3 regions of the Mucilaginibacter sp. PAMB04274 genome follow, and region 1 is predicted to be linked to each of the others. Evidence: riboswitches for the same ligand, from Rfam matches in the RefSeq annotation. Region 1 holds a riboswitch; each other region holds the start of a gene.
What was found. A riboswitch is a leader RNA that binds a small molecule or an ion and turns the genes downstream of it on or off. The one in region 1 is predicted to bind S-adenosylmethionine.

Region 1 (3,281 bases):
GCATGTTTGGCAATATTATGGGCACCCCCATTATTAACCAACCACAGGTGGCCATACTGGCTATTGGTACCATTAAAAAGAAACCTGCTGTATTGGAAACCCCAACCGGTGATGTAATTGCTATACGCCACATGCTGTATTTATCTATGTCGTATGACCATAGGGTAGTGGATGGCGCTCTAGGTGGTTCTTTCCTGAAGCGTGTAGCCGATTATCTGGAGCATTGGGATTTAAACAGGGAGTTATAAAAACAAGCCAACTTGCGTGCTGCTGTAATGTGTGCTTAATTGCTAGTGAAAGAGTGACGTTTTTTTATCAAGTAGTATTAAAACTACCGGTATCAAAAAGGTTATAAGCCAAACCAGCCAGGCAATTGATCTATTTCTTTTGTTATTAAAGTCACTGTCTTTGAACTCGTTGTATATCCTTTCCGATTTACCATCCTTTAAACAAAAGACATATATGAATCCAAATGACAGGAAAATACTTGTTGCTTCGTAAATAAGGCGGCTTTGATACGAGTATCCGCTAAAAAATTTTATAATCCACGTTAAGGTTAAAAGCAGGCTAAAGATGCTTAGTCCCATCACCAAGGTTGCTCTGAACCAATATGGAGCATCATTCCTGAAGCTCCTTTTAACGAAGTGGTTGTAGAAGGTGAAATAATAAAACCGTATTAACATGATAAATCCAATTATTCTTTCCTGAAGGAATTCTTTCAATGACCAAAGTAATTCATTCCCAATTACATTACTTTGATTGGGAATAAAAATAATAAACATTAAACAACCGCAATTAAATCTTCAGATCTGCGCCTCAATAAATATTTTTAATAATACTTGGTATTTTAAAATATTACGCATTACCTTTGTGCAACGGTTTAAATACCATAATCAAATACCCTCCGTAGGTTTTTGATTTATAAAGAAGCGGCGAGAGATCAGGCTCACTGACCCGCTGGCAACCCTCCGATGAACGGAGAAGGTGCCAATTCCTGTCCCGGTTTGGATATACAGCCGGGGGATATAAGTTAATAGCCATGAAACGATTTAACTGCTACAACACTACTGCTAATTTATTAGTTACCCCAACGGGTACGCCATCAACCTGCAATATAGCCAACGGCTTTATGAGCATGTGTTGCTGTTAGAGGCACAACACGTACGTCATTTCCTGCATTACTTAATGCAATAATGTAACGTGTTTACGCTCAGGCACCGCTATAGTCTGTCCGTACGCCACCTCCGCTTATAGCAAATTCAATAAGTTTTAAGCACAAATCTAAACAGCAACAACCATGTCAACTTCATCTTTAAAATTCGAAACTTTACAGTTACACGCCGGTCAGGAAGCCGACCCTACAACCGGTTCGCGGGCAGTGCCCTTATACCAAACTACCTCATACGTATTCAAAAATGCCGAGCATGGCGCCAACCTGTTTGCCTTAAAAGAATTTGGTAATATCTACTCGCGTATCATGAACCCCACTACAGATGTGTTCGAAAAACGTATAGCAGCATTAGAGGGTGGGGTGGCAGCGTTGGCAACCGCGTCGGGGCAAGCGGCACAATTTTTAGCGCTTAACAACATCTTACAAGCAGGCGATAATTTTGTTACCTCCCCGTTTCTGTATGGCGGCAGTTATAACCAGTTTAAAGTGGCCTTTAAGCGACTTGGCATTGAAGCCCGCTTTGCCAAAGACGACCAGGCCGAAAGCTTTGAGCCATTAATTGACGAGAAAACTAAAGCCATTTACCTGGAAACCATCGGTAACCCAGGCTTTAATGTGCCCGATTTTGACAAGATAGCTGCACTGGCCCGCAAGCACGATTTGCCGCTGATAGTTGACAATACCTTTGGCGCAGGAGGCTACCTTTTTCGCCCAATAGAGCATGGCGCCAATGTGGTGGTGGAAAGCGCTACAAAATGGATTGGTGGCCACGGTACCAGCATTGGCGGTGTAATAGTAGATGGGGGCAACTACAACTGGGGAAACGGCAAGTATCCGCAATTTAGTGAGCCATCAGATGGCTATCACGGTTTAGTTTTTTCTGATGTATTTGGTGTTAACGGTCCGTTTGGCAATATTCAATTCATTATTCGTGCACGGGTAGAAGGGCTGCGAGATTTTGGCGCTTCACAGTCGCCATTTAATTCGTTTTTACTGATACAAGGGCTAGAAACACTTTCATTGCGTGTGCAACGCCATGTTGATAATACACTTGAACTGGCCACCTGGCTGGAGCAGCACCCACAGGTAGCTAAAGTAAATTATCCGGGTTTGGCATCGTCACCCTATCACACATTAGCTAAAAAATACTTAAAAAATGGTTTTGGCGCCGTACTCTCATTTGAGTTGAAAGGCAGCAAAGAGAACGCCGCAAACTTCATTAACAGTTTGCAGCTGGTAAGCCACCTGGCTAACGTGGGCGACGCTAAAACATTGATTATTCAGCCAGCTGCAACCACGCATCAGCAGTTAAGTGATGTGGAGCAGGTTGCTGCCGGTGTTACGCCAACGCTTTTACGCGTAGCCGTTGGCATTGAGCATATAGACGATATAAAAGCCGACTTTGAACAGGCATTTGCGAGCGTAAAGTTGCAAGAGGCTCAGCTGGCCGAACTTAACTAACCGGCAGGCAGCTGAAAATTAATATGCCGCCGCAATAGATTTAATTTGATTAATAGTATGACCGGTACCGCTTGTAAGCCAGGCGGGCCGGTTTAAAATAACAATGAGTATACAGACATACCGATACAACGGCACTTTTGAACTGGAATCAGGAGCGAAACTGGAGAACCTTGAAATAGGCTATCATACTTATGGCCGGTTGAACGAAGCCAAAGATAACGTGGTTTGGGTTTGCCACGCCCTAACCGCCAACTCAGATGTGTTTGACTGGTGGAAAGGTTTGGTAGGCGAGGGTTACTTTTTTAATCCTGACGAACATTTTATCATTTGCGCCAACGTATTGGGATCTGCTTATGGTACTACCAGCCCGTTAAGCATTAACCCGGCTACTGGTCAACCTTACTACCTATCTTTTCCGCAGTATACCACGCGTGATATGGCCAATGTGCACCGCTTACTGGCAGCGCATTTAGGTATTAAAGATATTTGGGTGTTGATAGGTGGCTCATTAGGCGGCCAGCAGGCATTGGAATGGAGCATTATAGAACCTGAACGCATTAAGCAGTTGATTTTAATTGCCACTAATGCTAAACACTCGCCCTGGGGCATTGCCTTTAACGAGTCGCAGCGCCTGGCACTTAACGCCGAC
Region 2 (3,281 bases), 1.9 Mb from region 1:
CCTTTTTATGCTACAGTGTACAACGAGTTTGAATTTGATAAGCAGATATATAACTATTTGCTGCACCCGCAATGGGATTCATTTGGCTCTAATACATTATATTTAAAAGTACTGTATGCCGATTATGATCGCGGCTACGTTATTATAGAATTTATTGGCGAGTGGAATGATGCCATCAATAACGACATTATGTTGCTCAAACGCGAAATCATGGAGTTAATGATGGATAATGGCATCAATAAGTTTATACTTATTGGCGAGAATATCCTGAATTTTCATTCATCTGATGACTGTTATTACGAGGAGTGGTTTCAGGAAGTGGAAGACGGCTGGATTGCCGGCATTAACTTCAGAGAACATGTAATACGGGAGTTTAAGCAAAGCAACATCGACTATTTTATCAACTTTGGTGGCGGGCTGGATGAACTGGGCTGGCGCGCGTTAAAACCTTTGCAGGTTTTTAAACGGGTTGAAGAACAATTAATGCGCAGGCTTACCTAAACTTTAAGCCCCTTGGGCTGTCTAACAAGTACAATAATAATTATCATACCTTTAACCTGATTAATTAAGAAAATGGAAAATACGAATTATCAATACGAGGATGTCATTCAGCTGGATGACCAAGCCTCATCGCGCCGGTTTATTGCCAATGTGTTTATGTGGATGTTTGTAGCGCTGGGTATTTCGGCCCTATGTGCTGCTGCATTTGCTTTTAAACCCGAACTTGCTAACTTGCTACGCGATCCTGTTACCATGCGTAATACCGGCTTAGGTACTATCGTTATGTTTGCTCCTATAGCCTTTGTGATGATTATATCATTTGGGTTAAACAAAATATCAGCACCGGTGCTTACCCTGCTGTTTGTGGTTTTTGCTGCCCTTATGGGTACCAGCCTTAGCTTTGTGCTGTTGGTTTATACATCTTCGTCGGTATTAGGTGTATTCATTACGGCCTCGGCTGTTTTTGGCATTATGGCGGTAGCCGGTTATACTACTAACCAGGATTTGACCAAATTTGGCTCATTAATGATTATGGGTTTAATAGGTATGATCATCGCTTCTGTTGTAAACATGTTCCTGGCCAGTCCGGGCTTAAGCAAAGCCATCAGCTATATTGGTGTAGCAGTGTTTGTGGGCTTAACCGCTTATGATGTACAAAAACTAAAACGCATAGGTGCCGGCTTGGAGTTGGGTATGGCTGATGCTAAAAAGATGGCCATTATGGGCGCTTTAACCCTGTATATGGATTTCATCAACCTGTTCTTATCCTTATTAAGAATATTTGGCAGCCGCAGATAACGTTAAATAATTATATAACAAGAGCTGCCCAAAAGGCGGCTCTTGTTGTTTGAAAGCTATTTTGCTTAAAAACTGGCATTTGCAATTCACAACGCTATTTTGCAACTTTGCAATGCTTATAGAGAAAGATGGAGGGACTGGACCCTGCGAAGTCTTAGCAACCTGTACTTACAAGGTGCTACATTCTACTTAAAACCATTCACTAAAAGGTTTTAAGACGGATAAGCGAAAGTCAAAATCCAATACACCGACTTTTCGATATAAGCATATAATAAGATTTGAGCTATCAGATATGAAACTGACAGGATTTTGCATGCGTTTGCAAGTAAATCCTACGCTTTATCTCACATCTCTTGCCTCACATCTCATATCCAAAATATGGACATAAAAAACGAGTTAAAGAAACGCATATTGGTAATTGACGGCGCCATGGGAACCATGATACAGCGCTATCAGTTAACGGAGGAGGATTTTCGCGGGGAGCGTTTTAAAAATCATCCATCCGATTTAAAGGGCAATAACGACCTGCTGAACCTTACACGCCCTGACGTAATTAAAGCTATCCATGGCGAGTACCTGGATGCAGGTGCCGATATTATTGAAACCAACACATTTAGTACCCAGCGTATATCACTGGCCGACTATCATATGGAAGAGCTGGCTTACGAGCTAAGCTATGAAGGTGCCCGTTTAGCCCGCGAGGCGGCTGATGATTATACTACCCAAACGCCCGGCAAGCCGCGCTTTGTAGCCGGCGCTGTCGGCCCTACCAACCGCACCGCTTCCCTTTCACCCGACGTGAACGACCCGGGCTACCGTGCCGTTACTTTCGACGATTTGGCCGAAGCTTACTATGATCAGATTAGAGGCTTGGTTGACGGCGGCTCAGACCTGCTATTAATCGAAACTATATTTGACACGCTGAATGCCAAGGCAGCCCTGTTTGCCGCCCAGCGCTATGCACAGGAATCGGGCAAGAACCTGCCCATCATGATTTCGGGCACCATAACCGATGCCTCTGGCCGTACCCTATCGGGCCAAACGGTGGAGGCTTTCTGGAACTCCATACGCCATGCCAACCTGCTATCGGTGGGATTAAACTGCGCTTTAGGGGCTAGAGAGATGCGCCCATATCTGGAAGAACTCTCTAACAAAGCCGATGTATATATTTCAGCTTATCCAAATGCGGGTTTGCCTAATGAGTTTGGCGCTTATGACGAACAACCGCATGAAACCGCCCACCAGGTTGATGACTTTATGCAAGCTAGCCTGGTTAATATTGTAGGCGGCTGTTGCGGCACCACACCCGATCACATTAAATGTATTGCCGAAAGGGCAGCTAAATACACGCCACGGCAACTACCAACGCTTGAGCCTTATATGCGCCTCAGTGGTTTAGAAGCCGTTACCCTAACGCCTCTAACCAACTTTGTGAACGTAGGCGAGCGCACCAACATTACCGGTTCGCCCAAGTTTTCAAAGCTTATACTGGCCGAAAACTATGAGGAAGCGCTCACAGTTGCCCGCCAGCAAGTAGAAGGTGGCGCCCAGGTGATTGACATTAATATGGATGAGGGCATGATTGATTCGGAAGCCGTAATGGTTAAATTTCTGAATTTGGTGGCCTCCGAACCTGATATTGCCAAGCTGCCCATCATGGTCGACTCCTCTAAATGGTCGGTTATTGAAGCCGGTTTAAAATGCTTGCAGGGTAAGGGTATTGTAAACTCAATTTCGCTAAAAGAAGGTGAAGACAAGTTTAGAGAATACGCGCGCAAGATACTAAACTACGGTGCTGCTACGGTTGTAATGGCGTTTGATGAGCAAGGGCAGGCCGATAATTATGAACGCCGTATAGAAATTTGTAAACGATCTTACGATATACTGGTGAACGAAATTGGCTTTCCACCGGAGGATATCATTTTCGACCCTAACATCCTTACCGTTGCCACCGGTTTGGAAGAGCATAATAATTATGCTGT
Region 3 (3,281 bases), 570 kb from region 1:
TCTGAAAGAATTAAAATCGCGGGCTGATAAACTAATAGGCCAGGATTGCCGTAAGGCTGTTATAGGCAGGCCTGTATTCTTTGATGATGATAACGTGCAAAAGGATACCCTTGCCCAAACCCGCCTTAGCAAGGCTGCAGAGTTAGCTGGGTTCAGGGAGGTCCGCTTTCAATTTGAGCCGATCGGCGCTGCTTTTGCTTATGAAAGAACTTTGCAAAAAAAGGAAAATGTACTGGTTGCTGACTTAGGTGGAGGTACTACTGATTTTACTTATTTGGTTCTGGATCCAGAGAAAGCGGGTAGCAAAGACAGGAAGAACGACATGATGGCCACGGGTGGTATTTACATAGGAGGTGATAGCTTTGATGCCGCATTTATGTGGGAAAAAGGTACGCCCTATTTTGGCAAGCATACACAATATGAAGCTACCCCGGGCAAGCGGTTAACTGTGCCTAAATCACTTTTTGCCAATATATGCTCGTGGGAGCAAATGAACTTTTTTAATGGCCAGCGAATTAAAAAGGATATTGAAGACTATTATTACTTTTCGGGGAAAGACCGGCAATTCAAAAACCTGATTACGCTTATTGAACACAACTTGGGTTACGCTGTGTTCAGGTGTATTGAGAAAACCAAAATAACACTCTCTAATGCAGACACTGCTCGGTTCGCTTACCATGAAATGGATATTGACATAGAAGAGGATGTTCCACTGTCGGTTTATGAACAAATAATTGCCAAAGACGTAACCCGAATTGCCAACTACCTCGACGAATTTATATCGCACAACAAGATAGAACCCAGCAATGTCGACAGTATTTTTTTAACTGGTGGCACTTCAATGGTTGGGAGTGTTCAAAACATATTCAAAGAAAAGTTTCCTCACGTCAACCTCAATTCGGGCGACAATTTTAAAAGTGTGGCTACAGGTTTGGCTTATAGCGGATATCTATTTGAAGGTGAATGATGATTGAATCATAGCATCCAGTATCATCACGCTTAATTGTAATAAAAGGATAAGTATTAGTAAGGAAGTTTGCACGCATTGCAACAAGTTCCATAATTACCCAGTTGCTAATACAAAGCCTTCACTTACCACAAAAATAGGCTTATTTGGAACCTTTGAAAACTGCCGGCCAATCTTCCCTATGCATATACAATTCGGTATAACTGCGCCTGTATCTGAATAACTTGTACGTTTCTTTGTGTCACATTTATTTCATTTTGAAAATTATCTACTAAATCTATAGACTATGTAAAATATATAGCTATATTTGCAGTGTTAAATAACGTACTTTGATTTACTTATCCAGAAAGACTGAGGGAAAGGCCCTGTGAAGTCTTAGCAACCTATACCACCTCAAAAAGGTAAAAGGTGCTAATTCCTGCTCCTCAAATGAGAGAGAATGATAAGATACAAGTTTTGCTTGTTCATCGCCCATTTACAGTCTCGCTGGTATAAGTATTTGAAATTGAAAGCAATCAACTTATATGATTATGAAAAATTACCTATTACAATCTCTTTCCAAAGCAATGTTTGCAGCTTCTGTAATTGTTGCGGCCGCATTTCAATCAAATGCGCAGACGCAAAGTGCTGCGCAACAATCTTCTACAGTTGCAACAACCGCAAATGCAGACAGAGGATACCTGGTTAAGGTAGGAGACCAGGCGCCCGACAATTTTGAATTAGTGTTAGATAACGGAAAGAAAACCTCCCTGAAGCAGTTACGCGGCAAAGTGGTTGTATTGCAATTTACAGCAAGCTGGTGCAGCGTATGCCGCAGAGAAATGCCGCATTTGGAAACAGACGTGTGGAAGGCTTACCAGAATAAAAACGTAGTGCTTATTGGTGTAGACCGTGACGAACCACTCGAGAAAGTGCAAAAGTTTCGCCAGGATATACAGGTAACCTATCCTTTGGCTTTAGATCCGGGCGCCGATATATTTGGCCGCTTTGCTGATAAAAAAGCTGGTGTTACACGTAATGTAGTCATCGATCAAAGCGGTAAGATAGTTTTTTTGACGAGGCTTTATGACGTAAACGAATTCACGGAAATGGTAAAAGTGATAGACGATTTAGCAAACAAACCTTTGTTAAAGGCATCGCTTTAAAAGCAATGGTGGAGTGGCCGAGCGGTTAGGTAGGGGTCTGCAAAACCTTGTACGGTGGTTCGAATCCATCCTCACACCTCATCATCGGGTTATTAAGTTTTTTTAGGCGCTGTAGGCAACCCGGTGGCATTATTTCAAAGCGCTAAGGCAATTTAAATGTATCTACAATTTTATGAATTTTAATTTTTATTCTAAAACCGGCTCTTTTAAACTAATAGCATGTATCCACTCTCCAAATGATGTTGCTTATACAAGCAACGGTTGCTGTTGATCTCGTCTTATTTATAGAGTAACCTTACCGATCCAGGTTCTCACCCTCTATTTTATTTAAATATAAATTTCTTTATGAAAAAAATAAGGATGCTGGCAGTGTTATGCTTTGCCGGTTATGCTACATCATACGCACAAAATACAAACATTAAGGGCTTTACGGCGGCAGCTGCAACTAAACAACTTCAGGCAGAAAAAGACTTTGATAAGCACATAAGTAATGTGCGTATTGGCCATAACATTAAAGAATTGGCTGCACGTCCTCACCATTTGGGCTCGCCCGGAGGAAAGGCCGTAGCACAAGCCGTTTTACAAAAGTTTAAAGAGTATGGATGGGATGCTCGTATAGAAACGTACCAAGTGTTGTTTCCAACGCCGAAAACGCGATTGCTTGAGCTTACTTATCCTACTCAATATACAGCAAAACTTAAGGAACCGGCTGTTGCCGAGGATGCCACATCAGGGCAGGAAGGGCAGTTGCCCACCTATAATGCCTGGGGAGCCGATGGTGATGTAACCGGCGAATTGGTATATGTGAATTACGGCTTGCCCGATGATTACGAGCAGCTTAACAAACTGGGCATTGATGTAAAAGGAAAAATAGTAATTGCCAAATATGGCCGCTCGTGGAGAGGTATTAAACCAAAAGTAGCTTATGAGCATGGAGCCATTGGCTGTATAATATATTCAGATCCTAAAGACGATGGTTTTTACCAGGGAGAGGTATACCCTAAAGGACCGTTCAAAAATGACCAGACCGTGCAGCGCGGCTCTGTGATGGATATGGTTATTTACCCCGGCGATCCTTTAACGCCGAATGTTGGCGCAACTGCAAAAGCCAAAAGATTAGACAAAAGCGAGGCGCAGACCATTTTAAAGATTCCGGTGTTACCTATTAG

Region 2: it holds a riboswitch for S-adenosylmethionine, as region 1 does, so the genes downstream of both, metH (methionine synthase) here and ABDD95_RS13630 (O-acetylhomoserine aminocarboxypropyltransferase/cysteine synthase) in region 1, are expected to answer to the same signal.
Region 3: it holds a riboswitch for S-adenosylmethionine, as region 1 does, so the genes downstream of both, ABDD95_RS11215 (TlpA disulfide reductase family protein) here and ABDD95_RS13630 (O-acetylhomoserine aminocarboxypropyltransferase/cysteine synthase) in region 1, are expected to answer to the same signal.

The regions. Positions count from the first base shown of each region.
Region 1 covers NZ_CP155081.2:3,235,087-3,238,367, reverse strand. Annotated here, with positions in the region: gene ABDD95_RS13635 (dihydrolipoamide acetyltransferase family protein) at 1-248, shown strand, start outside; SAM riboswitch class I at 917-1,032, shown strand; gene ABDD95_RS13630 (O-acetylhomoserine aminocarboxypropyltransferase/cysteine synthase) at 1,298-2,632, shown strand; gene metX (homoserine O-acetyltransferase) at 2,736-3,281, shown strand, end outside.
Region 2 covers NZ_CP155081.2:5,167,764-5,171,044, forward strand. Annotated here, with positions in the region: gene ABDD95_RS22355 (hypothetical protein) at 1-501, shown strand, start outside; gene ABDD95_RS22360 (Bax inhibitor-1/YccA family protein) at 574-1,299, shown strand; SAM riboswitch class I at 1,413-1,527, shown strand; gene metH (methionine synthase) at 1,678-3,281, shown strand, end outside.
Region 3 covers NZ_CP155081.2:2,661,059-2,664,339, reverse strand. Annotated here, with positions in the region: gene ABDD95_RS11220 (Hsp70 family protein) at 1-967, shown strand, start outside; SAM riboswitch class I at 1,303-1,416, shown strand; gene ABDD95_RS11215 (TlpA disulfide reductase family protein) at 1,498-2,112, shown strand; tRNA gene ABDD95_RS11210 (tRNA-Cys) at 2,120-2,191, shown strand; gene ABDD95_RS11205 (transferrin receptor-like dimerization domain-containing protein) at 2,458-3,281, shown strand, end outside.